DNA from 2 places in the Xenorhabdus aichiensis genome. Region 1 is predicted to be linked to the other one. Evidence: predicted binding sites of a transcription regulator. Region 1 holds the regulator's gene; the other holds the start of a gene.

Evidence for each region. Region 1 encodes CRP, which controls carbon source genes, mostly activating them, when cyclic AMP is high. Its sites were predicted from a motif close to ATGTGANNNNNNTCACAT; they were not measured.
Region 2: a site for CRP is predicted at 9,836-9,853, ahead of udp (uridine phosphorylase). Genes of this name have one in related genera too.

Annotation. Positions count from the first base shown of each region.
Region 1 covers NZ_JAQRFO010000008.1:41,748-58,307, forward strand. Annotated here, with positions in the region: gene polA (DNA polymerase I) at 1-2,398, shown strand, start outside; gene spfP (small protein SpfP) at 2,787-2,834, shown strand; gene yihA (ribosome biogenesis GTP-binding protein YihA/YsxC) at 2,914-3,537, opposite strand; gene ppiA (peptidylprolyl isomerase A) at 3,876-4,442, shown strand; gene PSI22_RS05650 (aminodeoxychorismate synthase component II) at 4,753-5,328, shown strand; gene crp (cAMP-activated global transcriptional regulator CRP) at 5,618-6,250, opposite strand; gene PSI22_RS05660 (phosphoribulokinase) at 6,824-7,693, opposite strand; gene PSI22_RS05665 (YheU family protein) at 7,795-8,013, opposite strand; gene PSI22_RS05670 (LysE family translocator) at 8,185-8,790, shown strand; gene murP (PTS N-acetylmuramic acid transporter subunit IIBC) at 8,792-10,240, opposite strand; gene murQ (N-acetylmuramic acid 6-phosphate etherase) at 10,270-11,172, opposite strand; gene PSI22_RS05685 (inverse autotransporter beta domain-containing protein) at 11,460-12,617, shown strand; gene PSI22_RS05690 (carbon-nitrogen hydrolase family protein) at 12,568-13,581, shown strand; gene PSI22_RS05695 (hypothetical protein) at 14,404-14,613, shown strand; gene PSI22_RS05700 (hypothetical protein) at 14,708-15,949, shown strand; gene PSI22_RS05705 (hypothetical protein) at 16,242-16,560, shown strand, end outside.
Region 2 covers NZ_JAQRFO010000029.1:14,139-30,698, reverse strand. Annotated here, with positions in the region: gene PSI22_RS13560 (ArnT family glycosyltransferase) at 1-14, opposite strand, end outside; gene PSI22_RS13555 (NCS2 family permease) at 1,715-3,061, shown strand; gene PSI22_RS13550 (Na+/H+ antiporter) at 3,324-4,973, shown strand; gene PSI22_RS13545 (carboxylate/amino acid/amine transporter) at 4,977-5,876, shown strand; gene metR (HTH-type transcriptional regulator MetR) at 5,761-6,717, opposite strand; gene metE (5-methyltetrahydropteroyltriglutamate--homocysteine S-methyltransferase) at 6,825-9,104, shown strand; gene PSI22_RS13530 (YidB family protein) at 9,153-9,545, opposite strand; gene udp (uridine phosphorylase) at 9,978-10,733, shown strand; gene PSI22_RS13520 (tyrosine-protein phosphatase) at 10,866-11,648, shown strand; gene PSI22_RS13515 (DedA family protein) at 11,726-12,256, shown strand; gene rmuC (DNA recombination protein RmuC) at 12,376-13,731, shown strand; gene ubiE (bifunctional demethylmenaquinone methyltransferase/2-methoxy-6-polyprenyl-1,4-benzoquinol methylase UbiE) at 13,807-14,562, shown strand; gene ubiJ (ubiquinone biosynthesis protein UbiJ) at 14,564-15,217, shown strand; gene ubiB (ubiquinone biosynthesis regulatory protein kinase UbiB) at 15,204-16,560, shown strand, end outside.

The sequences.
Region 1 (16,560 bases):
CAGTACGGGCGATAAAGATATGGCTCAGTTGGTTACGCCCCATATCACGCTGATTAACACCATGACTAACACCATTCTGGGGCCGGAAGGGGTCTCGGAGAAATATGGTGTTCCACCTGAGTTGATCATCGATTTTCTCGCTCTGATGGGAGACTCCTCCGATAATATTCCCGGCGTACCGGGTGTCGGTGAAAAAACGGCGCTGGGATTATTGCAGGGCATCGGCAGTCTGGATGATATCTATGCCAGACTTGATGAGATCGTGACACTCAGCTTCCGTGGAGCCAAAACGCTGGGGGCGAAAATGGAGCAGCACAAAGAGGTGGCTTACCTTTCTTATCAATTGGCAACGATTAAAACGGATGTTGAGCTGAATAAAACTTGTCTGGAGCTTGCGGTTACAGCCCCTGACAGCGATGAACTGCTGGCGCTGTTCAGCCGCTATGAATTCAAACGTTGGTTGAGCGATGTACAGAATGGCAGTTGGTTGGAAGGTAATAGCCAAAAGTCCGCTGCGGCAGGCGCTACGACTGACTCAGCCACCACCAGCAGCGCACCGGCGGCTGTCAATATTTCGTCGGAAAATTACCAAACTATCCTTGACCGAAAATCCCTTGATGAGTGGATTGTGAAGCTGAAACAGGCTCCGGCCTTCTCTTTTGATACTGAGACAGATGGCCTTGATACGTTGACGGTCAATCTGGTGGGCATGTCTTTTGCTATTGCGGTGGGAGAATCAGAGGTTGAAGCGGCATATCTGCCGTTGGGGCATGATTACCTCGATGCACCAGAACAACTGGATTTGCATGAAGTTCTGGCGGCATTAAAACCCCTGCTGGAAGATGAAAACCTGCCTAAAATTGGTCAGAACCTGAAATTTGATCGTGGGGTGCTGGCACGTTACGACGTCGCTTTGAATGGCATTGTTTTTGATACGATGCTGGAGTCGTATGTCCTGAACAGTGTAAGCGGACGGCATGACATGGATAGCCTGGCAGATCGTCATCTGGGATATAAAACCACGACTTTTGAAGAAATCGCGGGCAAGGGCAAAAAGCAGCTTACCTTCAATCAAATCTCGCTGGAAGAAGCGGCAAAATATGCGGCTGAAGATGCGGATGTGACTTTGCGGCTGCACCAAGCCATGTATCCTCAAGTAGACAGTGTGCCGGCGCTGAAAAGCGTCTTCCAGAACATCGAAATGCCATTGGTGCCAGTGCTTTCCCGCATAGAGCGAACTGGCGTGCTGATCGATGCCCAAACCCTGGCTGAACACTCAACGGAAATCACTGCGCGGCTGGGAGAACTGGAAAAAGCCGCTTATGAACTGGCGGGTGAAGAGTTCAATCTGGCTTCCCCAAAACAGTTACAGGTCATTCTCTTTGAAAAGCTGAACCTGCCTGTACTGAAAAAGACGCCAAATGGGGCACCATCGACCAATGAAGAAGTGTTGGAAGAACTGGCAGATAACCATGAACTGCCGCGGGTAATTCTGGAACATCGCGGTCTGGCAAAACTGAAATCCACTTATACCGACAAACTGCCGCAGATGGTTAACCCGCTCACCAAACGAGTTCACACTTCTTATCATCAGGCAGTGACAGCGACCGGACGCCTTTCTTCCCGTGATCCTAACCTGCAAAACATTCCTGTCCGTAATGACGAGGGGCGACGTATCCGTCAGGCATTTATTGCACCGGAAGGTTATCGCATCATGGCGGCGGACTACTCGCAGATAGAATTGCGGATTATGGCGCATCTGTCACAGGATAAGGGCTTGTTGGAGGCTTTTGCGCAGGGTAAGGATATTCACAGTGCGACGGCGGCTGAAGTCTTTGGCGTGCCACTGGAAGAAGTGACCAGCGAACAGCGCCGTAGTGCGAAGGCGATCAATTTTGGTCTGATTTATGGCATGAGTGCGTTTGGTCTATCCCGCCAGTTAGGTATTCCACGCGGAGAGGCTCAACGCTATATGGATCTCTATTTTGAACGCTATCCGGGGGTACTGGCCTATATGGAACGTACACGCCAGCAGGCGGCTGAGCATGGTTTTGTTGAAACGTTGGAAGGGCGTCGCCTTTACCTGCCGGATATCAAATCACGCAATGCCATGCGCCGCAAGGCTTCTGAACGCGAGGCGATTAACGCGCCAATGCAGGGAACGGCGGCGGATATCATCAAACTGGCAATGATCGCGGTGGATAATTGGATCGTCAGTGAGCAGCCAAATGTGCGCATGATTATGCAGGTGCACGATGAACTGGTATTTGAGGTTCATGAATCAGAACTGGCGACAGCGGAGCAGAAAATCAGTGAGTTGATGGAAAAAAGTATGCAGCTTGATGTGCCGTTAAAAGTAGATGTGGGAATTGGGATCAACTGGGATCAAGCTCATTGATTAACGGATGAAAACAGCCACTTGGTCAGTCAAAAATCTGAAAAGTAAACAAAATAGCCACAAAAAAAGTGGCTTTTTTGTTATGGTGCAGAATTTTATGGGGCTAATTTTTTATTGAAGTATTTTGATGGAATGACTGTTTATTTAACGGCCTGAAATTATCCTCATAATGCCGCGAAAGGGCTTGTAACAAGAATTTAGCTTAGGTTTGAGATTAGATCTAGATCTCACAAATATGTAATTAAACTACATAAAAAATGATGTAATGACCCGATTTAGCGAAATAATTGCGGCTGAATCACGGTATCACATGAAAATTAGTTACAAAAAAATCTTTTTCTGGTGAAAAAAATAGGGTAGAGTTGTTCGCGTAGGGTACAGAGGTAAGATGTTCTATCTTTCAGACCTTTTACTTCACGTAATCGGATTTAGCTGAATATTAGCTGCCCCAGTCATTTCTTTTGACTGGGGCGTTTTTTTATGCGCGATGCACGGCTTTAGGGGATAGGTGAAGCTCACTCCACCTCAATGGCAGGCTGGTTGAACCAGTAGTCAAGTTTCTGCTCAAGTTGATCGATGCCGATTTTTTTCAGGGCAGAGAAATTTTCAATTTGAATCTCGCCACCCAGAGAAGCCAGCTCCTGACGGACTTTCGCCAATTGGCTTTTACGGGCGCCGGATGCCAATTTATCCGCTTTCGTCAGCAAAACCATAACGGGTACTTGCATCACGACTGCCCATTCGATCATCTGCATATCCAGATCTTTCAGTGGATGACGGATATCCATCAAAACCACCAACCCCAGCAGACACTCACGTTTCTGGAGATACTCTCCCAGTGCGTTCTGCCATTTGCGTTTCATCTCTTCTGGTACTTCAGCGTAGCCATAACCCGGTAAGTCAACCAGCCGAATACCTTCTTCCACTTCGAACAGGTTGATAAGCTGAGTACGCCCCGGGGTCTTACTGGTGCGAGCAAGGCTCTTTTGTTTAGTCAGTGCATTCAGGGCGCTGGATTTACCCGCATTCGACCGACCGGCAAACGCGACCTCAATACCCACATCTTGAGGCAGGTGGCGAATGTCAGGTGCACTCGTGACAAAGTGGGTCATGTGATAGTTGTAGTTTTTGATGGTCAAAATGGTTATCTCCCTGAGGAATACACGAAAACAGCGCGCTGATTATACCTAGAGCAGCGGCTTGTGGACAGGTGTAACTACTAATTGCACGATATCTGTATTGTATACCCTTTGGTTTAATACTCTATATTTCTCGCCATTTATAACGTTATTCCCCACATAAACAAAATTCAGGTTATGAGACCATAATAGCCATTCAGATAGAATTCATCTCAACAAATAGCTGCTTACTCGTAAATGTAGGTAAATCTTTGGAACTTAGTTCTATAGGGAATTACACTTAATAAGTTTTGTTGTTATGAGTTTTGTAATTGACCTCAAAAATAAAGGAACCATTAATGTTTAAACGTATTTTTGTGTCGCTTATGGCTGCATGTGCTATCAGTGTGATGGCAGCTCCGGCATTGGCTGCCGAAACTCATGTGAAGCTGGTAACATCAGCAGGGGAAATAGAGCTTGCGCTGGATAGTAACAAGGCGCCAATCACCACAAAAAATTTCATTGAGTATGTCAATGAAGGGTTTTATAACAACACCATTTTTCACCGCATCATTCCCGGGTTTATGGTTCAGGGGGGTGGCTTCACAAAAGACATGAAGCAGAAGGTGACCAAAGCGCCAATCAAAAATGAAGCAGATAATGGTTTGCGTAATCTGCGTGGCACAATAGCGATGGCACGTACCGCAGATAAAGACAGTGCCACCAGCCAGTTCTTCATTAATGTCACCGATAACGCCTTCCTTGACCACGGTCAGCGTGATTTTGGTTATGCTGTCTTTGGTAAAGTCGTAAAAGGTATGGATGTGGTTGATAAAATGTCTCAGGTCAAAACAGAAAATGTTGGCCCTTATCAAAATGTCCCCGTGAAACCGATTGTGATCCTTTCTGCCAAAGTTGCACCTTAATTCAATAGGAAAACGGGTTTTCCTGCCTGAAACCTAGGAAGTAAGACGGTATTTGTATTGTGCCATTCGCTTTTTGAGTGCCGTCTTCCCCTTTCACCTGCGTTATCTTTTCACGTCAAGCTCTCATCATGGGTGAATGCTGCTGTTTGCTGGTAAGCTATCCTACTATTTTAAAAATACGTCTGTGGTATGATGAGCGTCCCGCTGCTGTTGATGCTGCTTTACCTGATTTTATCGAAATACAGAATGCACAATGCCCGCTAGGGTAGGGCAATATATAAAACTATAAAAATCAGTAGGATATACTCCTATGCTATTAATAATAGATAACTACGATTCTTTTACATTCAATTTATATCAATATTTTTGCGAGTTAGGGACAAATGTTTTAGTTAAGCGTAATGATGAATTACAGCTTGAAGATATCGAGAAGTTGGCGCCCACACATTTAGTGATTTCGCCGGGGCCTTGTACGCCAAATGAAGCAGGGATTTCACTAGAGGCCATTTCGCATTTTGCCGGCAAGTTGCCAATCCTCGGTGTGTGCCTCGGGCATCAGGCTATTGGGCAGGCTTTTGGTGCGAGTGTGGTCAAAGCCCGCGAGGTGATGCACGGAAAAAACAGCTTGATCCACCATAATCAACAAGGAGTATTCAAAGGATTGAACCGTCCACTGACTGTTACCCGTTATCATTCTCTGGTGATTGCTGCTGAAACCCTGCCAGCGTCGTTTGAAGTGACCGCATGGAGTCAGCATAACGGTAATGTAGATGAAATTATGGGAATACGTCACCGTACTTTGCCATTGGAAGGTGTGCAATTTCACCCTGAAAGCATTCTCAGTGAACAGGGACATGATTTGTTGAATAATTTTCTCAGATATTAACCAGATACTATCGCATTTTCCTCACCGGCTGTTTTTTTATTTGCCCTTATGTGATTTTTTATTCATATTTGGTGACTATTATTTCACTGTGATATGGCAAATATAAAAATAAGGTGAGGGAAATCACGTCTGCGCCAGCGGAATATCAGGGCAAGGCCAGTGAAGTGTTACAGAAAGCGGCGGAACGGGGCTTGATGCTGCCATTGCACAGATAAGACAAAGGAAGCAACAAAAAAGCCAGTGCAGGATAAGGGTTGCGCTGGCTCAGTTTCAAGAGCAATTTCAGGAACTAGCGGGTTCCATATACTACAATGGTTTTGCCATGAGCAGAGATCAGGTTTTGATCTTCTAACATCTTCAGAATGCGGCCAACTGTTTCGCGGGAACACCCGACAATCTGGCCAATTTCCTGACGTGTAATTTTTATTTGCATACCATCAGGATGGGTCATTGCATCAGGCTGTTTGGCCAGATTCATTAACGTCTTGGCAATACGGCCTGTGACATCCAGAAATGCTAGGTTACCGACTTTTTCTGAAGTTGTTTGTAAGCGTTTTGCCATCTGAGAGGATAGACGCATCAGAATATCAGGGTTGACCTGAATGAGTTGGCGAAATTTCTTGTAGGAAATTTCAGCGACTTCACAGGCACTTTTAGCTCGTACCCATGCAGTACGCAGCTTTCCTTCTTCAAACAATCCAAGCTCACCAATGAAATCTCCCTGATTTAAATAAGAGAGAATCATTTCTTTGCCTTCTTCATCTTTTATTAGAACAGCAACTGAACCTTTAACAATATAGTAAAGCGTTTCTGCTTTCTCGCCTTGATGAATAAGCGTGCTCTTGGATGGATATTTGTGAATATGGCAGTGTGACAAAAACCATTCAAGAGTAGGGTCTGTTTGTGGCTTGCCGAGAACCATTCGCTTTATCCTCTGTTGTTATTTCCGCCTTGATGACGTGAGGAACAGTTTTTCCTCACCCGGCTGGCTTTATAAAGTCAATAGCTTAACATATTAACTTGCTGAAAAACTGACAAGCGGGAATTTTATATAGATTATAATCATACCAAAATACGGGTGTCTTAATCTTAACCTATATATCTTGCCAGCTTCGCTTGTAACTTCGCTTGTAACTTCGTTTGTAACACAGGAAAACGTTTCTGTCTCCCCCTGTATCGCTTCAGCCCGCCAGATTAACAGAAATCTATTTGGAGCGTCGTCTTTATTGCTCTACGACTTATAGGAAATCGAGTAATGCCAATATTTCCAAAGGGAAAAGGAGAAAAAACATAAAGACGGGAACGGCTGAATGACTTTTTTATCGTGTAAGAGGCTGCGGGTACTTTGGTAAATATTGTACTGCTTTTACGCGTTTTACCTTACTGAATTTTCTCTTTATAATCTGTTTTTATTGTTACTGAAATGCTTATTTGCGTAAAACAGGCAACGTTATTTTTTGTTACCTGTTTAATTAAAAAATAAATTGCGTTTAAATCAAGAAATTTTTTTGCCTTCCAGTAATTGCTGAACCCACGGAGCCATAATTAACTCCATGGCCAGCCCCACTTTTCCGCCGGGAACGACAATGGTATTTATACTGGAAATAAATGACCCCTGAAGCATTGACAATAAATAAGGGAAATCAATTTGTTTCAGGCCACGGAAACGAATCACGATAAAACTTTCATCCAGAGATGGAATAGCCTTGGCGGAGAAGGGGTTAGAGGTATCAACTGTGGGAACGCGCTGGAAATTGATATGAGTACGGGAAAACTGTGGCGTAATATAGCGGATATAATCATCCATCGAACGCACCACGGAATCCATGACCGCCTCTCTTGAATGGCCACGTTCGCTGGTATCACGGATAAGTTTCTGTATCCACTCAAGGTTGACGATGGGGACGACACCAATCAGCAAATCAACATAGCTGGCGACATTATACTGTGGAGTAACAACGCCGCCATGCAACCCTTCATAAAACAGAATATCGGTGTTTGATGGCAGTGATTCCCACGGAGTGAATGTACCCGGTACTTGATTGTAAGGCACCGCTTCATCATAGGTGTGGAGATATCTCCGGCAGCGGCCAGTGCCTGTTTCACCATAGTTACAAAATGTCTTTTCCAACATGCTGAAATCATTGGCTTCTGGCCCAAAATAGCTGACATGCCTGCCTTGCTCTTTCGCCTTACGGATCTCGGCATCCATTTCAGGACGGGTGTAACGGTGGAAACTATCCCCTTCGATGAGTGCGGCAGTAACTTCAAGTTGTTGGAAAATCTTGCGGAACGCCACACTGGTCGTTGTTGTTCCGGCTCCGCTAGAACCCGTTATGGCAATGACAGGGTGTTTGGCAGACATAAGAACAGACTCCTTATCAATAAAAGTTGGGACTATCTTTCTCGTAATCAGCAATACAGAGCAAAATAAGGCAAACGGAACAGCCTGATAAGAAGAAGGCGCTAAGGGCGAAACATCTCTTTGGGCATGATATTGACGGTCTCATGCAGTTCAGACCAAACCAGCAGGACTTCTCCCCGTTCAAGCTGACGTTTTACATCCTGTACTTTTTGCTCCAGCGTTTTCTCATCTTCACCGTAATCGGTGCCTTCCCGCAAGACAAAACTTTCGATCAGGTCGAGTAGGGTTTCGGGTGCCAGTTGTTGCCACGGGATCATCATTGTGGTTGCTCCTGAGTGTGTAAATGGGGATTACCGGCCTCGCTCAGGGGGGAAACATTCTCACTCATAAGGGATTAATTTTCATGATTAGTCATCTTGTGTAGTGAATAACATACTGCTATTTTCGTCGAAAGGAAATGTTAACAATTTGGGTAAGAGGAACAACCCCCCATGACCGCAAGCCTGATATTCTCACTAAGCGCCTTCTTATTGATCTCTGCGATTACACCTGGCCCGAATAATATGCTGTTGACTTCATCGGGTGCCAATTTTGGTTTCCGTCGCTCGTTACCGCTTTGGCTGGGTATCCTTCTTGGCATACAGACAATCCTGCTGCTGTCTGCCTTTGGTGTGGGAGCAGTGCTGCTGCTGTATCCGGCGATGCACACCGTGTTGAAAGTGCTCGGTAGTCTGTATTTATTAAGGCTGGCGTGGAAAACGTCGACGGCACATTATAAACGGTTGGAAACGGCAAATTTGGCGGCCGTTCCCATCAAAGGCTACCAAGGCTGGTTATTACAGTTCCTGAACCCTAAGGCGTGGATGATGGGATTGGGCGCCGTCGGCAGTTACAGCCTACAGGGAGACTTATATAACCACTCAGTGGTAGTAATAAGTGTGGTGATGCTGGTCTCCAACATGATCGCCGGTACAGTGTGGATTGTTCTGGGTTCACTGATTGGCTTCCTGCTGAAAAGCCGCAATGCCTGGTTTATTTTCAATATCACCATGGGTATTCTCACTGCCGTCTGTGTCCCTTTGCTTTGGATTGGCTGAATCAGCTTAAATCAATATTTTTACTGCCAAAGAAAAATGTCAGTATAAAACCACTGATATAAGCAATGATTAAACCTGCGCCATACACTGCCATGCCCGTGAAGATGCCACTATCGGACGTCATCAGGGGCAGGGCGACCAGACCCGATGGGCCGAAAACAGAATTCAGCCCGACAGGGACTCCCAGCCAGGCAACCAGACCGATAAAAAACCCGCCGATTGCGCCCCCGAGACAAGCTGTGATAAAGGGTTTGACGCGAGGTAGTGTCACACCGTAAATCAGAGGTTCTCCGATCCCCAGAAAACCCGGAATGATAGCACCTTTGATTTGAGTGCGTAGCAGCGAACCTTTTTGGGCTTTCATATATAACGCCAGCGCAGAGCCGACCTGCCCTGCACCCGCCATTGCCAGAATCGGGAACAGCGAGTTAAAGTTTTGCACATCCATCAGCGTAAAATAGACGGGAACAAAACCCTGATGTACACCAAACATCACCGCAATTAAGAATAACCCTGCCAGAATTGCCGCACCGAATGGATTACCGTTCAGATGCATGAACAGCCATGACATCGCCGTAAACAGGTAGCTTCCCACAGGCATGATGACAATAAACGTGACGGCACCCATGATGAGCAGGGTGAGGGTGGAAGTGAGGATCATATCCAGATCAGAGGGCATAATTTTGCGGATCTGTTTTTCCACCCAGGCGCCGAGAATACAGGCAATCAGCACGCCGATGATATTCCCGCGCGGGTCAATGGCGAAGCCAAAGAAATCACTGATACCGGAATAGAAGCCGCTGGTGGCGCTGGCGTTATAACCCAGCACGAACAGGGAAGCGATAACGGCGCCATTGACGCCGGAGCCGCCAAAGGCTTTCTGCGCATTATAACCAATCAGAATACTCAGGAAACTGAACATCCCTTTGCTGAAAACTTTCATATAGCCGACCATCTCCACCAATACGGCATTGGGATGTCCGGCTCCCTGAATGAAAATCTGTTCCAGCAGGGTAGCGAACCCCAATAACAGGCCAACGGCGATAAAACCGGGGATCAGCGGGGTAAAAATGGTGGTGAATTTAGCCAGAAACTTATGAACTGAACGGGTTTGTTTTTCTTTGAGCTGCTTTTTATTGGAAGAAGCAATCTCTTTCAAACCGGCGGGCTGAGGTTCAGCGGTGGAATGATCGGCAGTACTCAATAGCGCGTTCATCATATCCGCGGCGGTTTGTGCTTTGCCGGGGCCAAGGACAATCTGGAGCTGTTCGTCATTTTCAATGACACCTAAAACCCCGGGAATTTTCTTTAAGGCAGTTTTATCGACCAGTGAATCATCACGCAGTGTTAATCGCAGGCGAGTCATGCAATTGCCACAATGCACAACATTATTCACGCCACCCATTGCCCTGAGTATTTCAACCAGCATTTCCTGACTGATTTTAGCCATTTATGACCCCTCCAAAGAAACCATGATCATCAGGATTTTGAGATAGCAGGCCGGATAAACCCTTGGTGTTCTGCCAGTAACCTTTTAGCGTCTTCGGCACAGGTTCCCGATAAAATCATCACGATTGCGGTTTTGCAGTGACCGCCACAGGCACTCAGGGCCTGTTCTGCCGTTTCCCTGCTGCATTCAGTGGCGGACATGACAATATTCTTCTGACGTTCGATCAATTTAGCATTGGTGGCTTCTATATCCACCATTAAATTGCCATACACCTTACCCGTGCGGATCATGGCTCCGGTTGTGATCATATTCAGCACCAGCTTTTGAGCCGTTCCTGCCTTCATGCGGGAAGAACCCGTCACGATTTCAGGCCCCACCACGGGCGTAATGGCGATATCAGCCAACTGCGTCATCGGGCTGTCCGGATTGCAACTGATGCAGGCTATAGTTGCCCCGACCGATCGGGCATATTCCATCGCGCCCAACACATAAGGCGTCCGGCCACTGGCGGCGATCCCGACCAGCACATCCCTTTCATTGAAGTGTAGTCCCTTAAGATCCTCTGCGCCTGATTGCTGATTATCTTCCGCATTTTCGACCGCCTTCAAAATTGCCTGATGCCCGCCGGCGATTAAACCGACAACCCATTCCGGCTTTGTACCATAAGTCGGGGGGCACTCACTCGCATCCAGAATGCCCAGACGCCCGGAGGTTCCGGCTCCGCTATATATCAATCGTCCGCCGTGACGGAATGCCTCGGCCACTTTATCGACCACCCGGGTAATTTGGGGCAGCGTTTTTTCAACGGCCAGAGCCACTTTTTTATCTTCATCATTGATAACGCGCAGCATATCGAGTGTGGATAGCTCATCAATATGGGTACTGGCAGGGTTACGGCTTTCTGTCACCATATTGCTCAGATCGATTTTCATTATTTGTTCCTGTTGTATGTGATGGGAAAGTGAATATGCCATTCATGGAGAGCAGATTATCGTACTGATGACTTGATATAAAATCCATTGGGTATCACCCGCATTATTTCCGCTATTAAAACAATAAGATTACTTTTTTTTATCACCTGATAACAATTTTTCATTGGGCATAACGATAAAAGCTTTCCTAATGTATTTTAATATCAAGAAATATTAGGATGTTATATCAATTAAGCATCCAATGTTTAATCGCTGGCGAAATGCTATATTTTCTGGGGTGCATATATATGGACTCATATATTAGTTATAAATCTGTCCGAACCTTTGCTTTTATATCTTCCTTACTGTTGTTATTGACATCTACGAGTGCACTCGCAGCGGAGAAACAAACTCCTGAACATGCCGCGCCGAAAAAATTTTTACAGCACAAAGAGCCGGAAAATAATGCTGATAATATAGAAAACGATAAAATCGGTATGTTTGCCGAACATATTCAGACAGCAGCCGATGTGCTGTCTTCTTCTCCTTCGGAATTAGCCGAACAAGCCAAATCTTATGCCTTGGGAAAATTAAATAGTACCGTCAACAATGAGGCGCAAAAATGGTTATCTCAGTTCGGTACGGCCAGAATTAATTTTGCGCTGGATAAAAAGGGAAAGCTAGAGAACAGTGCGTTTGATATATTATTCCCCCTTTATGACAATAAAGCGGACTGGCTATTATTTTCTCAAGTCGGTTATCGGAATAAAGACAGCCGGAATACACTGAACTTCGGTTTGGGAGGGCGTTATTTTCAGAATAACTGGATGTATGGCCTGAATACCTTCTTTGACCATGATTTCACCGGAAAAAACAGACGATTGGGATTGGGCGGGGAAATCTGGGGGGATTACCTGAAACTCTCTGCCAATACCTATTACCGTTTAAGTGACTGGCAACACTCACGGGATCACAAAGACTATTACGAACGTCCCGCCAATGGTTATGACATTAACGGGGAATTCTTCCTGCCGGTTTATCCCAATCTGGGCGCCAAGCTGACTTATGAACAATATTTCGGTGATAACGTGACCCTGTTCAACCGGGATACCAAACAGAAAAACCCCAGTCTGGCGAAACTGGGGCTGACGTATACCCCCATTCCGCTGGTGACGATGGGTGTGGATTATAAACAGGGGGGAAGCGGGCATACCGAAACCCAGTTTTTAGCGAATTTAAATTACAGACTGGGCGTCCCGCTCAGTGTGCAGTTATCCCCGGATAATGTGGCATCTATGCGCACGTTGGCGGGCAGCCGTTATGATCTGGTTGAGAGAAATTACAATATTGTTCTGGATCATCAGAAAAAACAAAACCTGCAATTGTCCCTGCCGGGAGAGATTGTGGGTTATAGCCATGAACAGCAGACAGTCACAGCTAAAATCAAAAACGCCTTTAGCAAATAATTTAAATATAACTACAGATAATCCAGTTGGACTAAAGCACCTGGATACTTCTATATCATTTGTATTATCACCTGATAGATTACATGGTTATATGACAATTTATTGCGCTGTTTTAGGAGAAGATCAAATAACGGCGGGAGAAAAAAATGTATCTTATGACATTAAGGCATCAGGTAAAAAAGTAAACACTATTACCTATAATGCCAAAAAGCTATTACCATATACAATCCAATTGGATTCAGAAAGGAAAGTATGTGTAACGCCTACAGTAGATCAGCCACTTGATTATAATAATGATAACTACATTCGTTTTTATGCTACTGTATTTGATAGTAATCATAAAATTATGAAGAATATGCCAATTCAGGTCTCTTCTTCCATGTTAGATAATAAATTAGAACGAGTAACGATTGCTTCTGATCCATCAGATAATAACAAGGATCCTAATAAAATTTTACCGATTACAGACAATGGTCAGCCTTTTTTTACCGTTTGTACATCTGATAAAGGAGTGGCAAGTTTTCGTGTTTATCCGATGAAAAATAAACAGGCCTCACTTTCATTATCTAGTTATATATTTGGTTCGAATTATAATTATACAACAGAGATGGTATTTATTATTACACCTGCACCCGAAGAGAGTCGTTTTCTTTTATGGATACCATACGTGCCTGCAGCGAATGGTGGTGTTTTAGCGGGGAAAGAAGACCAAAAAACATTTAATGTACAGATTGGGAGTTATGATAATATATCAGAGGCAGATAGCATTTTGTTTTTTACTAAAAGTAAGAATGGAATGCTTGATCCTGATGCATTAGTTTTACCGGTTCAGACAATCCAAGAGGCGAGTAATCCTACTTATACTTTTACTGTACCCTATGATATTCTCCCTGTGAATCAATGGACAGATTTTTATTATATTGTTGCTTCAGATTTTGGGTCTAGTAAATATTTAGATACTTAAAAATAAAATATTCAGGTGGTTCTAGTAATCTTCCGTCGGATAATGTTAATCGTATATATAATAAACCTGTAGTTTATTCAAGTTTTGCTGATTATCAAACAGATCCCCTGCTTAATAGCAACGATGCTGATGAAGCTAAGATTTTTGAGCATGACTATATCAATCAGGGAGATATTTCTAACTATATAAAAAACAATGGTTTTGATATATACGTAAAAATAATTGGAAGCCTTAATGATGAGCCAAAATCTGTTTACCCACTTGCTGGTGAAGAGGTGCATTTATCTGTGTATGTTAATTCAAAAACAAAGATACTCCATAAGACTTATAAGAAGACGTTATCAATAACGGCGGATATAGTGGGACAACCGTATTGTACTACGATAATACCTATTAAACACCCAGATTTGGCCGGAATAGTTTCCTATCACAACGGAATATCTGGATGGATTTATTTGGAGTATTATACAATTAATAAAGAGTCAGGTGCTAAAAAGTACAGTAAGATATAGCGAAATATGATTGAAACGTCACTTGGTTTTAATTCAGATGATAACTAATTAAAAGATTTAATGTTTTTTAAATTATATTATTTATGACTTTTTAGATTAACTTATAGATGGAATTTAATTATTAATAAATGTTTTTACGATATATTTACCAGAATTAAAGGTGCAGGATTTTAATGTGAATTATGTATTATAGATTAGTCTATTAATTAACTTCATCTTTATATATAAATATTTATAATTCCATATGGTTTTTTAATTTTTATAATAGTAAAAGTTTTTATTTTCAATGATTAATAAATGAGTTGATGATATGATTTTAAGTAAAAATAATAATCTTAATTCTGGAATTGAATTTCATTTGTCTGTACCTGATGGTGCAGATGTGGCTATTTCACAAGAATTTTATGTTGATATTACATTATTATCGGATTTTTCATTAAGCAATTTTCCTGATATAACGATAGTAAATCCAGTAGGATTAAAAAAAAATAGATATTATTACCCCTACATATCTATCTGAAGATTATAAGTCGGCTCATATAAAAATTTATTTAACAGTTGAAGATGATAAAGTTATAAAACATGGAGTTAAAAATGTATCTTACGATATTCAAGTGCCAGGTCATAATTTAAAGACTATTAGTTATAATGCTAAAACTATAGAGCCATATACAATACAATTGGAGCCAAATAAACAAGTATGTGTTGCGCCGAAAGTGAGTAAACAACCGGACAATAATAGTAATAATTATGTTCGTTATAATGCTAAATTATTTGACCATTATGGTCAAGTGATGAAAAATACGCCTATTCAAGTTTATTCTATGGTACAGAATGACCTGGTTAAGAGAGTCATGGTGACTACAGATCCTCAGAATGGTAATGATTCTCCAGAAGTAATTAAACCGACTATAGACTCTCAGGCATTTTTTACTGTTTATTCTGATAAAAAAGGAAAGGTAAGTTTCCGTGTTTATCCTATGGCTAATAATTATGTAACGCTTCGATTGTTAAGTAATATTTTTGGTGTAAAAGGTTACTATGAAGCAGATAATGTATATATTCTTACTCCACCACCCGATGAGGATGCATTATTTTTGGAACCACCAAATATAATCCAAGCTAATGGTGGGATTTTACGAGGGGGGAAGGGTAAACATCTTATTGATGTGCAAATAGATACTAATATTGAATTATCAAGTACGGATAGTATTCTATTTTTTACCAAAGATAACAATGGGCTTCCTGAGCCTGAAGGATTAGTTTTACCTGTTAAATCAATTAGTAGTGAAGATGCCAATAATAATATATTTAATTTTCCATATGATATTTTTTCTGAAAATGAGAGATCAGAGCTTTATTATATAATAGCTTCAGATTTTGGCGTTAGTAAATATTCTGGCACGATGATGATTGAGTATATCGGTGGTTCATCTAATACTCCATCGGATAATGTTACACGGACTTATAATAAAATAATAGCTTATTCTAGCTTCGCTGATTATGAACATGATCCTTTACTAAAAAATTCTGAAAAGAATTTACTCTGGGAAAATGTTTATATTAATTTAGGGACTATTGCTAATTATGCGCATAATAATAAAGTCGATCTATATTTAAAGGTGATTGGAACAAATGATCCAAATGATGAAACTAAAAAATATCCTTATGTGGGTAACGATATTTATCTAAATATTTATGTTAATTCAAAAAGTAAAAATTTCATGCACTCGTATCGGCATAAATTATCAGATACTCCTGATGAACAAGGGACTGCTTTATGTACCACAGTGATAAAAATATGTCACCCCGAACTGCCCTTACACAGATGGAAAGCGGCCATGGATCTATTTTGAGTATTACACGATTGATAAAGGGACGAATGAGAAAACCTATAATCATTACTGGAAGAGTATGATTGATACAACCCTTCCAGGTGATAAGGATGATGAATAATTAATTGTTATCAATATCTTTTATATTTCATTAAGAAATTATCAGTGTGTGATAACTATTTTTATAGTTAAAATAATTAAGTACTCTATTAAATATATCTGTGTGGTTACAATTCTTTAGAATTTAATATTAGATATGAAATTAATTACATAATAGAATATAAATATATTTAATTATATATTGGAGGGTTATATGCATAAAGAAAATTTATTTGATGATAATTTGATTGAATCAAAATCAATTATATTAAAAACGGACAAATGGGTCTGTGAAACTCCAGAGGGTGATAATAATCCTGAAACGGGTGGGAATTATTTTATACGTTATTTCACAGTGTTGACTAATAATGGCCAGCTAATGAGAAATACACCTGTGCAGATTTACTCATCTATTAGAAATGATATAGAGGAAAAAATAGTAATAACTACCGATCCTGATAATGAAGCACAGAATCCTGAAATTATAAAGCCAGTTGATAAATTTGTTAATGTTACAAGTGATCCTAATGGTA
Region 2 (16,560 bases), on a different contig from region 1:
GTATCGGTGAACATATCGTGGCTATGACGAACGATCCCAGGAGCACAGGCATACAGTGCAAAGGCGATCCATATGCGACTATTGGTGAAATTCTGTACATCAAATGCACGGCGAGCCAGAAGAATGAAGAATGAAAAATTAATTATGGAGAAAAATAAAGTGGCTGTTCTTGCGGCGTCATACATAGGCAGCCATTGAGACAATAAATGAGTAAATGTAGTGGCTGTCCAATAATATAGCGGGGGCTTTTCCATGAAAGGTTCACCGGCATTGATGGGGACTAGCCAATTACCTGTTTCATACATTGTCTGGATCATACCAAAACTATAATTTTCATCCTGTTTCCAAGGAGTATGACTATAAATTCCCGGCAATAGATAAAGTAACATGAATGCCACAAATAGGAATAATGCCTTGATATCTGTGTTCGAAAATCTATGAATATTATTCATCATTAATTACCAAAGTTAAGAAATATAAATTAATTAAATTGAACGGCTATTCAGTGTTTAAATGTCAAATATTAGACAATAATGGATTCGATGGATTAATGCAATAGTGTTTTATATTATTTAGTTTGATGTTTTGTGCGTATATAGAATGGTTTTATGATAAGAGAATATTGTTTCTTATTGAATTTATTGCAAATAATTTTCATTTATAACTATTACTCAAGATAATAGTTGTTATAGTGTATTTTTCTTGTTGAGGTTTTATTGAAATAAATCTCATTGAGAGATGAAGTTAATATTATATTTGCATATTATTCTATATAAATTATTGTTGTAAATAGAAAGTTGGTCATATTTGTATTTTTTATATTAAACTAATTTCTTTAATAATAAATAATATTATTTATATTAATATGTGTATAATCAATGTTATCTATAATAAGTAAAGTTATTTTTTAAAGTTACCCATATTTTAATAATATTAATCTATATTTTGTTTTTTTAATTAATATTCAAATTATGCTTATGATATATTTATATATTTATATATTTATATATTTATATATTTATATATTTATATATTTATATATTTATATATTTATATGAAAGAGTGTTTTTCGATTAAATATGAATTTTGACAAAATTGTGGGCGATTTTTTCTGGTTTTTAGGCTATGTTTAATAGCTAGTTTAGCTCTTTAAAAGTTGGTAGAGTTTTAGGCTCTTAAAAAGAGATTTTAAAACAAATAGATACTTTTAGAGTGTTCTCCGTACATACGGAGATAAACCTCATTAAAAATTAATGATATAGAGTACGTTCGAGTGTTCTCCGTACATACGGAGATAAACCGATCCCGCGCAGCGTTTCCTGATGATGCAATCCGTGTTCTCCGTACATACGGAGATAAACCGGTTAATTGCCGCCGAAGGTTTTGACGCATTACGTGTTCTCCGTACATACGGAGATAAACCGATTTGGGTATTGTCGGTTTTAAGAATCGATATGTGTTCTCCGTACATACGGAGATTACCCACAACAAATTTTATGATTATCTCTTGATTCTCATCCCTTATTCACTGGATAATCATTCGCCTCAAATTCTCTCTCCATTTTTTTACCTGAAAAGCCAAACGATTGCGTATAGAAGTGGCTGCACTAATGAGTACAGCACTGATTTTAAATATCTTATGACGTAATCGTTTTCGTTGGGTGGAGTGGAGAGCGATAGCGTTAAAAATTCAACATAATGGCAGGGGAAAGACATGTCTGGCATGCAGGCACCAACTCAATGCAAACTCGATAAGTATTTTAAGATTACTGAACGCGGAACGACGGTACGTCAGGAAATTTTGGCTGGATTGACGACATTTCTGGCGATGGTCTATTCCGTTATCGTTGTGCCGGGCATGCTGGGGCAAGCCGGATTTCCTCATACAGCGGTCTTTATTTCTGTATGTTTGGTGACGGGTATTGGCTCATTATTGATGGGATTGTGGGTTAACCTGCCGATGGCGATTGGCTGTGCAATCTCGCTGACCGCATTTACGGCGTTTAGTCTGGTTTTAGGCCAGCAGGTGAGTATTCCCGTGGCGCTGGGTGCCGTTTTCCTGATGGGATGCCTGTTTACGGTGATTTCAGTGACGGGGATTCGGGCTTGGATCTTGCGCAATATGCCAATGGGAATTGCTCATGGAACCGGTATTGGTATCGGGTTGTTTCTGTTGCTGATTGCGGCAAATGGTGTGGGGATGGTGATTAAAAACCCTCATGCCGGTTTACCGGTTGCTTTTGGCTCATTGACTGCATTTCCCGTGATAATGGCACTATTAGGCCTGGCGGCGATTATTGGTCTGGAAAGGAAGAAAGTACCCGGTGGTATTTTGTTGGTCATTATCGTCATCTCAATTATTGGCCTGATTTTCGATCCCGCAGTGAAATATCAAGGATTGTTTAAACTGCCAACGCTGGGAGAAGATGGGCTGTCTCTGATGTTTAGCATGGATATTATGGGGGCTTTGCAGCCGGTGGTGTTGCCGAGTGTCTTGGCGTTGGTGATGACAGCGATATTTGATGCTACAGGGACAATTCGAGCCGTAGCAGGGCAAGCTAACCTGTTGGATAAAGGCGGCCAGATTATCAATGGAGGCAAAGCACTGACGGCCGATTCCGTAAGCAGTATCTTTGCAGGCGCGATTGGGTCTTCTCCCGCTGCTGTCTATATTGAATCCGCTGCGGGTACTGCCGCTGGAGGTAAGACAGGTTTAACCGCAGCGGTTGTGGGTATTCTGTTCCTGCTGATTTTATTCCTTTCTCCGTTGTCGTACCTGGTTCCGGCCTATGCGACAGCTCCCGCTTTGATGTATGTCGGGCTACTGATGTTGAGCAACGTACGGAAGCTGAATTTCGATGATTCTGTCGAGGCTATGTCAGGATTACTGTGTGCGGTGTTTATTGTACTGACTTGTAATATCGTCACCGGTATCATGCTAGGGTTCAGTGCGTTGGTTGTCGGGCGAGTTTTCTCTGGTGAATGGCGTAAACTGAATATCGGTACGGTGATCATTGCTATCGTGCTAGTGATATTTTATGCCGGAAATTGGGCTATCTAAACAAAAAAATCATGCGCAGACGGTCAAGGTTTGCGCATACTTCCTCCCGTCGGATAAATTTTAAAACGTGTTAATTTTTCAGCACACTCCCGCCGATAAGTATAAAATAGACTAATGACTTGCTGGTCATTGATTCACAATGTGATTGTTTTTTGATTTTCTTTAATAACTTTAATATTTCTGGTTATTACGACTGTTATTAGAGTGAAAAAAAAGTCACAATCTCTTCACCGACGGATTTTTGGCAATTTGTAAGGGTAATATGGAAATATTTTTTACTATCTTGATCTTGATTTTGGTGGTGTCAGTTTCAGGTGTTCTTACTAAAATGATCCCGTTCCGCATTCCCTTGCCAATAGTGCAAATAGCAATGGGAGCACTGCTGGCCTGGCCTCATTTTGGTTTACACGTTACTTTCGATCCTGAATTATTCCTCGTTTTACTTATCCCTCCTTTATTATTTGTTGATGGCTGGAAAACACCGACCAGAGAATTTTTTCAACATGGGCGTGAAATAGTCATTCTGGTTTTATTCTTGGTATTAGTGACGGTTGTCGGTATTGGCTACTTGATTTACTGGTTGCTGCCGGGTATTCCACTTATTGCTGCTTTTGCTCTGGCTGCGGTGCTGTCACCAACTGATGCGGTTGCGTTGTCATCCATTGTTGGAAAAGGGCGCATCCCGAAAAACATGATGAGTGTGCTGGAAGGTGAAGCGTTGATGAACGATGCTTCTGGTCTGGTTGCACTGAAATTTGCCGTGGCAATTGCCATGGGAACGATGGTATTTACGGTCACTGGCGCAACGATAGAGTTTTTCAAAGTTGCGATTGGTGGTCTGTTGTCCGGTATTGCCATTACATGGTTGTACAGTAAATCATTGCGATTGATGAGCCGCTGGAGTGGCGATGATCCTGCAACTCAAATCATGTTCATGATGCTGCTGCCATTCGCTTCCTACATGATTGCTGAACATATCGGCGTATCGGGTATTTTAGCCGCGGTTGCTGCGGGTATGACTATCAGTAAGTCTGGCGTAATCCGCAATGCACCTTTGGCTATGCGCCTGCGTGCCGATAACGTATGGGGAATGCTGGCCTTTGTCTTTAACGGCCTTGTATTTGTCATGCTGGGGCTACAATTGCCGGGTATCTGGGAAACGTCTGTCGAGCAGGCTGAACTTGATCCGCAAGTTGAAACGTGGATGCTGTTTGCTGCGGTTGGCATCATTTATGTGGCGTTGGTATTGCTGCGGTTCTGCTGGTTATGGTTGATGAAAAATGCCAGCAAGGTGTTAATGAAGAAGAAACCGCTGGAGTTTGCTTCTTACACTACGCGTGAATTGTGTCTGGCGTCGCTTGCGGGTGTTCGTGGCGCGATTACGTTGGCGGGTGCGTTATCTGTCCCGCTTTTCCTGCCGGATGGCGATCCATTTCCAGCGCGTTATCAGTTGATTTTCATCGCAGCGGGCGTGATCCTGTTCTCCCTGTTTGTTGGTGTTGTTGTCCTGCCACTGTTGCTGCGTGGCATGAAAGTGGGAGATAAGCAGGCGGATATCAATGAAATCAGAATGGCGAAAGCAGCAATGGCTGAAGTTGCGATTGTCAGTATGAATAAAATGGAAGAGCGCTTGTCTGCCAGCACCGAAGAAAAACTGGATGCAGAGGTCGTGAGTGAAATTGCTTCCCGAGTCACGGGTTATTTGCGGCGTCGTACTGTAGGTAAAGATGAAATCGAACATAACTTGCTGGTTGAGGAGTTGGAACGGCGTTTCCGTCTGACGGCATTAAGGGCCGAAAGGGGAGAACTGTATCATCTACGTGCAACCCGTAAGATTAGTAATGAAACACTCCAAACGCTGCTGCATGATCTGGATTTGCTTGAAGCGTTACTTGTGGTTAAAGATCAATAAATTATGTGGCTGTTAACGATCACAACTTTTTTGTGGGCTGCCTCATTCAGCCTGATTGGTGCTTATCTTGCCGGTCAGGTTGATAGCTGGTTTTCCGTGCTGGTCAGAGTAGTGCTGGCCGCTTTGGTGTTTCTGCCGTTTTTGCGCTGGCGTGGGTTATCGCTGAAAGTGATCTCATTGTATATGGCCGTGGGAGCCTGTCAGCTTGGTGTGATGTATTTGTTTGTATTTCATGCCTACCACTACTTGACTGTCGCTGAATTTTTGCTGTTTACGGTGATGACTCCGCTATATGTCACATTGATATATGATGTGATGGGGCGTCAGCGTCTGCGTTGGGGCTATGCGCTGAGTTCTTTGCTGGCGGTGGCTGGCGCAGCGATTATTCGCTATGACCGATTGAGCGAATCTTTTTGGATTGGTTTGATACTGGTGCAGCTGGCGAATATTTTCTTTGCGATAGGTCAGGTTGGCTATAAGCGCTTGATGGAAGTGCATCCAATACCGCAGCGGATCGCGTTTTCGTGGTTCTATCTGGGGGCTTGTGTGGTCGCAATCATTGGCTGGCTGCTGTTTGGTGATCCACATAAATTGCCGACAACGCAATTACAATGGGGAGTCCTGATCTGGTTAGGTGCAGGCGCTTCTGGCATTGGTTATTTTATGTGGAACTATGGTGCAACCCAAGTGGATACCGGAACACTGGCGATTATGAACAATATGTTGGTTCCGGCCGGGTTGTTGGTCAATTTTTTAATTTGGCAGCAGCATCCTGATTGGCTGGGTTTTACCATAGGAAGCAGCCTGATTGTTGCATCTCTTTGGGTGCATCACCGTTGGATACTGAAACCCGTTTTACAAGCGGCAAATTGTCCACCGCGTGCTGGCGCGCAGAACGAATAAATGTATTAATGGCAGGTTGGTGCTGTTCTCCTTCTCGGCAGGCAGCATACAATCTGCTCCATAATCCTTCTCCCAACGTTTTTGTCACAACCAGCCCCTGCCTTTCGAATGTTTCCACTGCCCAATGGGGTAATGCGGCAATGCCTAAGCGAGCCGCCACCATCTGGATCAGTAACAGGGTATTATCGACGCTTTTTAATGTCGGGGTAACACCTGCTGGCTGGAGGAAGCGCCGCCAGATATCAAACCGTTGTCGCTGGACGGGATAAATCAGCAGCGTTTCGGGAGCGAGATCTTGTGGATAGATATCGCGCTTATTTGCCAATGGGTGATCCGGGGCAAGCACGAGTTTCACTTCATAGTCAAACAGCGACGTATAGTTCAGCTTGCTGTCTGCAATAATATCTGATGTCAGTACAATATCCAGTTCCCGCTGTTGCAGTGCAGGCTGGGGATCAAACGTCACACCAGATTTAAAATCCACACTAACCTGCGGCCAGCTTTCACTAAAACGCTTAAGTGCTGGCGTCAGCCACTGAATACAGCTATGGCACTCAATGGCAATGCGCAGGTTAATTTCTTCCGGTTCACTGCATTCACGCAGGGAAGCCGTCACCAGAGGCAGTACCTTCTCCGCCAGTTTTAACAGCACTTCTCCTTGAGGCGTAAGGCGCAATGGCTGGCTTTTGCGAATGAAGAGTTTGAACCCCAGCCGATGCTCCAGTTCACTGAACTGATGAGAAAGAGCAGATTGCGTCTGATGCAGATGATTTGCAGCCGCAGCCAATGAACCGCAATGGTTCAATGCCTGTAGTGTTTTTAAATGTTTTATTTCGATCATGAAAAACCTTCAAGTTGATAATGAATAATTTGCGCTTGTGGTTTATACAGTACCTGTTGATTATAGAAGTGTAAACATCTAGACGGCTAAAATTTGCGGGTGACGACATGACAGTTTTGAATCATACATTAGGTTTTCCACGTATCGGCTTGAAAAGAGAGCTAAAAAAGGCGCAAGAGAATTATTGGGCAGGCAAAATTTCTCAACAGGAATTGCTGGAAACAGGTCGTGAATTACGTGCACGTCACTGGCAACAGCAAAAAGAGGCGGGGGTTGATTTAGTTCCGGTAGGTGATTTTGCTTGGTATGACCAAGTATTAACGACTAACTTGTTATTGGGCAACGTGCCTCCACGTCATCAAAATGAAGATGGTAGCATCGATCTGGATACGCTGTTTCGTATTGGCCGCGGTCGAGCTCCAACAGGTGCACCAGCGGCCGCTTCTGAAATGACTAAATGGTTCAATACAAATTATCATTATATCGTGCCTGAATTTCAGCAGGGGCAAGAATTTAAATTGGGTTGGACTCAATTACTGGATGAAGTGGATGAAGCACTGGCATTGGGACACAACGTCAAACCTGTTCTGCTGGGGCCTGTAACTTATTTATGGCTCGGCAAGGTGAAGGGTAAAGCCTTTGACCGCCTCTCTCTGTTAACGGATATTCTCCCTGTCTATCAGCAAGTACTGGCAGAATTGGCAAAACGGGGCATCGAATGGGTGCAGATTGATGAGCCAGCACTGGTACTGGAATTGCCGAAGGAATGGCTGGAGGCCTTCTCAACGGCTTATCAGGCGCTGCAAGGACAGGCTAAATTACTGCTGACGACTTATTTCGATAGCATCAGCCATAATCTGGCGACGATCAAATCACTGCCAGTACAAGGGCTGCATGTAGACTTAGTTGCAGGGAAGGATTCCCTTGATGAGTTGAATCAGTCTCTGCCGGAAACGTGGTTGCTTTCATTGGGGGTCATCAATGGGCGCAACGTCTGGCGAGCAGATCTGAGTGCGAAATACCAGCTTGTGGCATCGCTGGCAGGCAAGCGTGATATTTGGATCGGCACGTCCTGTTCATTGCTGCATAGCCCGATTGACCTGAACGATGAAACCGGGCTGGATGAAGAAGTTAAGAGCTGGTTTGCCTTTGCATTACAGAAATGTGCAGAGCTGTCTTTGCTGACGCAGGCACTGAATGCACCGGAAGGCAGCAAACAGGCTGAACTGGATGCTTACAGTGCGCCAATCCGTGCACGCCGTAGTTCTACAAGGGTGAACAATCCGACGGTGACTGAGCGCATCACGGCGATCAAACCACAGGATAGCGAGCGTAATCTGGTTTATCCAGAACGGGCCAAACTCCAGCGTGAGCGTTACAACTTACCGTTGTGGCCAACCACAACCATCGGATCATTCCCACAAACAACGGAAATTCGTAGCCTGCGTCTGGACTTCAAGAAAGGTCGTGTGGACAACACGCACTATCGCACCAATATTTCTGAACATATTAAGCAGGCGATCAATGAACAGGAAAATCTGGGACTGGATGTGCTGGTGCATGGTGAAGCCGAACGTAACGACATGGTCGAGTATTTCGGTGAACATTTTGACGGCTATGTCTTTACCCAAAATGGCTGGGTACAAAGCTACGGTTCCCGTTGTGTTAAGCCGCCAGTAATCATTGGCGATATCAGCCGCCCAGAAGCCATTACTGTAAATTGGGCAACATATGCACAATCCCTGACGGATAAGCCTGTCAAAGGAATGTTAACAGGGCCGGTGACTATCCTCTGCTGGTCATTCCCAAGGGAAGATATTAGCCGCGAAACGATTGCCAAACAGATTGCACTGGCCTTGCGTGACGAAGTTGATGATTTACAAAAAGCAGGTATTGGCATCATTCAGATTGATGAACCCGCACTGCGTGAAGGTCTGCCGCTGCGCAGGGAAGAATGGCAGGCATATCTGGAATGGGCTGTGGATGCTTTCAAACTGAGTGCCGCGATTGCGGAGGATGATACTCAGATCCACACCCATATGTGTTATTGCGAGTTCAATGACATCATGCCTTCCATTGCAGCACTGGATGCGGATGTGATCACCATTGAAACTTCTCGCTCAGACATGGAATTGTTGGATTCATTTGAAGATTTCTCATATCCGAATGAGATCGGGCCTGGTGTGTATGATATTCACTCACCTAACGTGCCAAGTGTCGAATGGATTGAAGCGTTGCTGCGTAAAGCGGCTGACCGTATCCCAGTGGAACGTCTGTGGGTTAACCCGGATTGCGGCCTGAAAACCCGTGGCTGGACTGAAACCCGCCAGGCACTGGCGAACATGGTCGAAGCGGCGAAACGCCTGCGTGCTTCCGTAAATAACTAAGCTGAAAAAACGCCCGCTACAGCAGATAAAATGTGGCGGGCGAAAGAATTATTTCCCCAGTAATTTAGCTTTCAATAAATTCATACCCGCAGATTTTAAATCCAGATTTTCTGGAATTTCACCGTTTGGCGTGACTTTATCGATCAAATTGGGCAAATGCTGTGAGATTAATGATGACGCTTCATTGGGATCGATACCCATTTTCTCTGCCAATTGCTGGATCGTGGAAGAGCCAAAAACAGAAGAGATTTGGTCAGCATGAATCGGGGCATTTTCTCCTGAGCCGATCCACGAATGGATTGTGCCACCCAGTCCCTGCTGGGAAAACTTTTCTATTAATCCGCTTATTCCTCCCTGACCTTCAACCCAGTCCATCATATGCTGGAGTTGTTGGTTTTTACCCCCACTCAGCATATTGGTGATTTGATCAAAAAAGCCCATCGTAACTCCCCCTCTTATTGATGCTTTATTGGCTTAACCACATAAAACACTTATTTAGGTACGTTAACAGGAATAAAACAGTGGTAATGTTATTAAATAAAGATAGATGAAAGATATAATTATTACATTAGCATAATATTGCAGATCCATCCCACTTCTGTGGGATGAGAACAAAAATATGGCGGGTTATACCGAGGTTTTTGCCGTCTGATGCTTGCTGACTCTGTGACGGAGCGATAAGTATTGGCCTTGTCTGAATCTTATACTCAGTCCGTTGTTTTGGGTTATGAATGTGATTTTTATCACAAAATTATGTATGTGTTTCTTTATTTTTTCCAATTAAAGATGATTTTTATCACTAAAAAGTGTCAGATTAGGCACTAAATTTAGGCATCCCTGTTTTTTTGAATTATTTCCGTTGAGGAGCTCGATATGTCTGATGTATTTCATTTAGGTATCACCAAAAGCGACCTGCAAGGAGCGACTTTGGCTATTGTTCCAGGCGATCCCAACCGTGTTGAAAAAATTGCAAAATTGATGGATAACCCCGTTCATCTAGCTTCCCATCGTGAATTTACGACATGGCGCGCAGAAATTGACGGAAAGCCCGTGGTTGTCTGCTCTACGGGTATCGGTGGCCCTTCAACGTCAATTGCTGTAGAAGAATTGGCGCAATTGGGGGTGAGTACTTTCCTGCGGATCGGGACAACCGGTGCGATCCAGCCGCACATTAATGTGGGTGATGTATTGGTCACGACAGCGGCAGTTCGTCTGGATGGGGCCAGCCTGCACTTCGCGCCAATGGAATTCCCGGCGGTAGCTGATTTCGAATGTACCAACGCACTGTATGAAGCGGCAAAAGCATCAGGATCGGCCACCCACGTTGGTATAACGGCTTCTTCCGATACTTTCTACCCCGGACAGGAGCGTTACGATACTTACTCTGGCCGTGTCGTCCGCCGTTTCCAAGGCTCCATGCAAGAGTGGCAGCAAATGGGGGTGATGAATTATGAAATGGAATCAGCCACTCTGTTGACGATGTGTGCAAGTCAGGGACTGCGTGCCGGTATGGTGGCAGGGGTGATCGTCAACCGGACGCAACAGGAAATTCCAGATGTTGAACTGTTGAAAAAAACTGAAAGCAGCGCTTTGGGAATCGTGGTCGACGCGGCTCGCCGTTTGTTGTAATCGCTTTCATTAAGGGCCAGAACATGCTGGCCCGATCTTTCTGCTTACCTATCTTTCTTTCGTTCTAAAATCTGATAATGTCATAACGCTTTTTATCAATAACGATCTATTTAAATCATAACAAGAGTAACTATGACCACAACATTGCTATCCCATCCTTCATTGCTCCCCTTACATGGCGGCATTAACTTCCGTGATTTAGGTAATAAAACGCTACATAATGGCGCGAAAATCAAATCAGGGCTGTTATTTCGCTCAGGCTCTCTGGACAGGTTGACCGAAAACGATCAAGCTTTTCTGGTTGGCCAAAACCTTTTCCAGATCATTGATTATCGTGATAGCAGCGAAATTGAGGATAAGCCAGATCGAGTGTGGCGTGGGGCGAATTATCACCATGCTCCGGCCAATCCACTCTCTAAGGAAGTTGATGCCAATCTGGAAAAATTGGGTCAGGAACTTCTGGAACAGTTTGATGCACAAGCATTCATGCTGCGTTTATACGAATTATTGCCAATCAACAATCCTGCTTACAAAAAGCTGGCCAATCTATTGATGCAACCAGAGAACGGCGGAATTGTACAGCATTGTGCAGTGGGTAAAGACAGAACTGGCGTTGGATCTGCGCTGGTGCTGTTTGCTCTGGGAGCAGATTTGGATACGGTAATGGAAGACTATTTAGTCACCAACGTTACGCTGGCACCGTATCGGGAATATCTCTTGAATGAACATGCAAAAGTCATGAGTGACCGTGTGATTGAAAAATTTGCTTATGTTTATTCAGTGCGGGAAGAGTTTTTACTGACGGCCTTAAATAGTATTAACCAGCATTATGGCAGTGTGGATATCTGGCTGGAAAAAGATATCGGGCTGGATATGACAGCACGTGAAAAGTTACAAAGTTATTTTCTTGAATAAAAATACTGCGTTAGCATTGGTTTATATATCAGGTGCTAACTTGGTACATCTGATGAATTAATACAGGAACGGCTAATTTGAGCTTGCATGAAATTATCGAACTGGTCACAGACTTCGTAAAAGCCCATGAAGATTGGGCAATCCCCATTATTTTCCTACTTGCTTTTGGTGAATCTCTGGCATTTATCTCCCTGTTGTTGCCTGCGACGATCATTTTATTAGGATTGGGCGCGTTGATTGGTGAAAGCGGGTTAAATTTCTGGCCGATATGGATAGCGGCGGCCGCGGGAGCCTTTTTTGGCGATTGGGTTTCCTATTTGTTTGGTGTCCACTACAAGGATAATGTCGGCAAAATATGGCCACTGTCACGTCATCCGCAAACATTAGTTCGCGGCCATCGATTTTTTGAACGCTGGGGAGTTTGGGGTGTTTTCATTGGGCGATTTTTTGGTCCATTTAGAGCAGTTATACCGCTGGTGGCGGGTATTTGCGCCATGCCGAAACGTCATTTCCAGCTCGCCAATTTTGCCTCTGCGCTGATTTGGGCCTTCGGTATTTTGGCCCCGGGAGCGTTTGGTTTACGCTGGCTGGCAGAATGGATGGGCTAACTGCGAGCCGCTTTGCAAACTGAAAGAAACTCATTAAAGAATCTGGACATCTATACAGCATCTATTTAACTTACATTAAGGTGAAGTTAACCGGGGTGAAGTAAGCGGGAGGCGTATAGGTGGATATCCAGTGGTTATACATGTTGATTGGCAGTTTAAGTGGATTGCTGGGCGGAGGGATTTTCGTCTGGCTTTCTGTTCACCAGCGAATTCAACAGAAAGAGTTGGAACTGCGTGAACTGCATAGTCAGCTTGCTATCAGCCATGAAAAGTTAGAACAGTCCCGCTATTGGCGTACTGAGTGTGAGCAATTAAATCAAGAACTGCTGGCGCAGCGCGAAATCAACAGCGTACAGGAAGTTGAATTACGTGAATTAAGCACACGGCTTGAAGAGAGCAGGCTGGCCGCAGAAGAAAAACAGCGTCTATTGATCAATAGTGAACAACGCCTCAATACCCAATTTGAAAATCTCGCCAATCGTATTTTTGAGCAGAATCGGCGCCGTACCGATGAATACAGCCGCCAAAGCCTTAATGACCTCTTGATGCCTTTTCGCGAGCAGCTTGACGGGTTCCGCAGTCAAGTACAGGACAGTTTCGGACAGGAAGCTCGCGAACGCCATACTCTGACCCATGAAATCCGCAATCTCCAGCAACTTAATGCACAAATGGCAAAAGAGGCGATCAACCTGACGAAAGCCCTGAAAGGGGATAATAAAATGCAGGGTGATTGGGGCGAAATGGTGTTGGCTCGCGTTTTGGAATCTTCTGGTTTACGTGAAGGGTATGAATTTCATACACAGGTCAACATTAAAACAGAAAACGGTGAGCGCTTTCAGCCTGATGTCATCGTGCATTTGCCACAGGAAAAAGATGTCATTATTGATGCCAAAATGTCACTGATCGCCTATGAACGTTACTTTAACAGCGATGATGACACGCAGCAGGCACAGGCGTTACAGGAGCATATAAACTCAATCAAAGGACATATTCGGGGACTAAGCCGGAAAGATTATCAACAATTGCCCGGCTTACGGTCGCTGGATTATGTTTTGATGTTTATCCCCGTAGAACCGGCTTATCTGGTGGCTCTCAATCAAGCACCTGAATTACTGGATGAAGCATTGAAACATAATATTATGCTGGTTAGTCCATCAACACTTCTGGTTGCAGTGCGTACCATTAATAATCTTTGGCGCTATGAATATCAGAGCCAGAATGCACGCCTTATTGCGGACAAAGCAACCAGAATGTATGACAAAATGCGGTTGTTTGTGGATGATATGCAAGGGTTGGGACACAGCCTCAATAAAGCACAGGAGAGTTACCATTTGGCAATGAAAAAACTGGCTGAAGGGCGGGGAAACCTGATTAGCCAGGCTGAAGGATTCCGTGATTTAGGTATTGATGTTAAGCGCCCTATTGATTCACAGCTTATTGATAAATCTTTCCAATCATTGCAGGTTAATGAGTGAAGTGTGGATAGGGTTTTGTCAGAAAGGCTGGTACACTTGCTATAAATTTTTTTGAATAAAAAGCGGGCAAATAACATGGCTGATCAATCGAAAAAAACTACAGATTTTGGTTTCCGCACCGTAGAAAAAGATGAAAAACAAAATATGGTGGCCGAGGTATTTCACTCTGTCGCTTCAAAATACGACTTGATGAATGATTTGATGTCATTTGGCATTCATCGCATCTGGAAACGTTTCACCATCGATGCAAGTGGAATTCGCCGTGGTCATAAAGTGTTGGATCTTGCGGGAGGAACGGGGGATCTGACGGCGAAGTTTTCCCGTATCGTGGGAGAAAAAGGTGAAGTCGTATTGGCAGATATCAACGAATCGATGTTGAAAGTCGGGCGTGAGAAACTACGTGATATCGGTATCGTGGGCAATGTTAATTATGTTCAGGCTAATGCTGAAGAATTGCCTTTTCCAGACAATCACTTTGACTGTATTACCATCTCTTTTGGCTTGCGCAATGTGACGGATAAAGAAAAAGCCTTGCGTTCTATGTGCCGAGTACTTAAACCGGGCGGGCGTCTTTTAGTGCTGGAATTCTCCAAACCCGTACTGGCACCTTTGAGCAAAGTTTATGATGCTTATTCGTTCCATGTCTTACCTCGAATTGGCCAGATGATTGTCAAGGACGCGGACAGTTACCGCTACCTGACAGAATCCATCCGTATGCACCCTGATCAGGAAACATTAAAAACCATGATGGAAGAAGCAGGCTTTGACCAAGTTTCTTACACTAATATGACCGGGGGGATCGTTGCACTGCATAAAGGATTCAAATTCTGAAATGGAGACTCCCGAATTAAGTGATAACCTGAATTCTACGGTGTTGTTTCCGGTGCTGACTGCGTTTCTGGAAACGACTCTGAATCATCTTCTGTACCGTGAAACTGTATTGAAGTCTGCCCGCATGAGGCTGGCAGGTAAGGTACTGTCCATCGAATTGAAAGAAATTAAAACACCACTGGTATTGATATTCAGTGAAAAACAGGTGGATGTTTTGAGCCAATGGTCAGAGTCTGCCGACTGTTCGATGAAAACGACGTTCACCGCGTTACTCAAATTGCGAGATCGTCAGTGTCTTTCATCTCTGATTAACAGTGGTGAAATCGTTATCGAAGGGGATATGCAAGTTATGCAGCAATGGTCGGCTCTGCTGGATATGTCTGAGTGGGATCCTGCTCATTATCTTTCCCCTTATGTTGGCGATATTGTGGCAGAAGGCCTCAGTCGGGTGATGAAGGAAGGCGTTAAATTTGCCAGCAATGCGATTACAAGGCAGAAAACCTATCTTACGGAATCATTGACGGAAGAGTGGCGAATGGCACCCAACCCGCTGGAAGTGGCTTACTTCAGTGAAGAAGTCAATGCGGTTGCCAATGATATGTCTCATATGGAAAAACGGCTGGCGGCACTGGAGGGAAAATATGACTCCCAGTGAAATAAAACGCCTTTACTTTATTGTTCGGGTCTTTCTTTCCTATGGTCTGGATGAACTGATCCCCAATATTCGTCTGACATGGCCGTTACGTTTCGGGCGTTATTTCCTGTTCTGGCTCCCCAATCGACACAAGGATAAACCACTCGGTGAGCGGTTACGTCTGGCATTGCAAGAACTTGGCCCAGTGTGGATCAAGTTTGGTCAAATGCTCTCTACCCGTCGGGATCTGTTTCCTCCGGCTATCGCCGATCAACTCTCGATGTTGCAGGATCGGGTCGTTTCTTTTGATGGCGCAGTGGCTCGCAAATCCATTGAAACTGCTTTGGGTGGACCGCTGGAAACATGGTTTGATGATTTTGATTCACAGCCATTAGCTTCAGCTTCTATTGCACAGGTACATACTGCTCGGCTTAAGGAGAATGGCAAGAAAGTTGTCCTTAAGGTGATCCGTCCAGATATCCTGCCTGTTATCAAAGCAGATGTCCGTTTAATGTACCGTATGGCGCATCTGGTTCCTTTACTGCCCAATGGCTATCGTCTTCGCCCGCGTGAAGTTGTGCGTGAGTACGAAAAAACGTTGCTTGATGAACTGAATTTATTGCGTGAAGCAGCAAATGCGATCCAACTGCGCCGCAATTTTGAAGATAGCTCAATGCTTTACGTGCCAGAAGTTTATCCTGATTATTGTCGGGAAAATGTACTGGTCATGGAGCGTATTTATGGCATTCCCGTGTCAGACATTGCTACATTGGAAGCGCGGAATACGGATATGAAACTGCTTGCTGAACGTGGTGTTCAGGTGTTCTTCACGCAGGTATTTCGTGACAGTTTTTTCCATGCGGATATGCATCCCGGCAATATTTTTGTCAGTTATGAACGGCCGGAAGATCCGACTTATATCGGCATTGATTATGGTATTGTTGGCTCATTGAACAAAGACGATAAGCGCTATTTGGCAGAAAACTTCATTGCTTTCTTCAATCGTGATTACCGCAGAGTGGCTGAACTTCATGTGGATTCTGGTTGGGTTCCAGCCGATATCAATGTGGAAGATTTCGAGTTTGCTATCCGTACTGTCTGTGAACCCATTTTTGAAAAGCCGCTGGCTGAAATCTCATTTGGTCATGTCCTGTTGAATCTCTTCAATACAGCTCGTCGTTTTAATATGGCGGTTCAACCTCAGTTGGTTTTGCTGCAAAAAACGCTGCTGTATATTGAAGGCCTGGGGCGCCAGCTTTATCCTCAGCTTGATTTATGGAAAACGGCAAAACCTTTTCTGGAAGACTGGTTACACGATCAGGTTGGCATTCCGGCGATTGTGCGCGCATTTAAAGAAAAAGCGC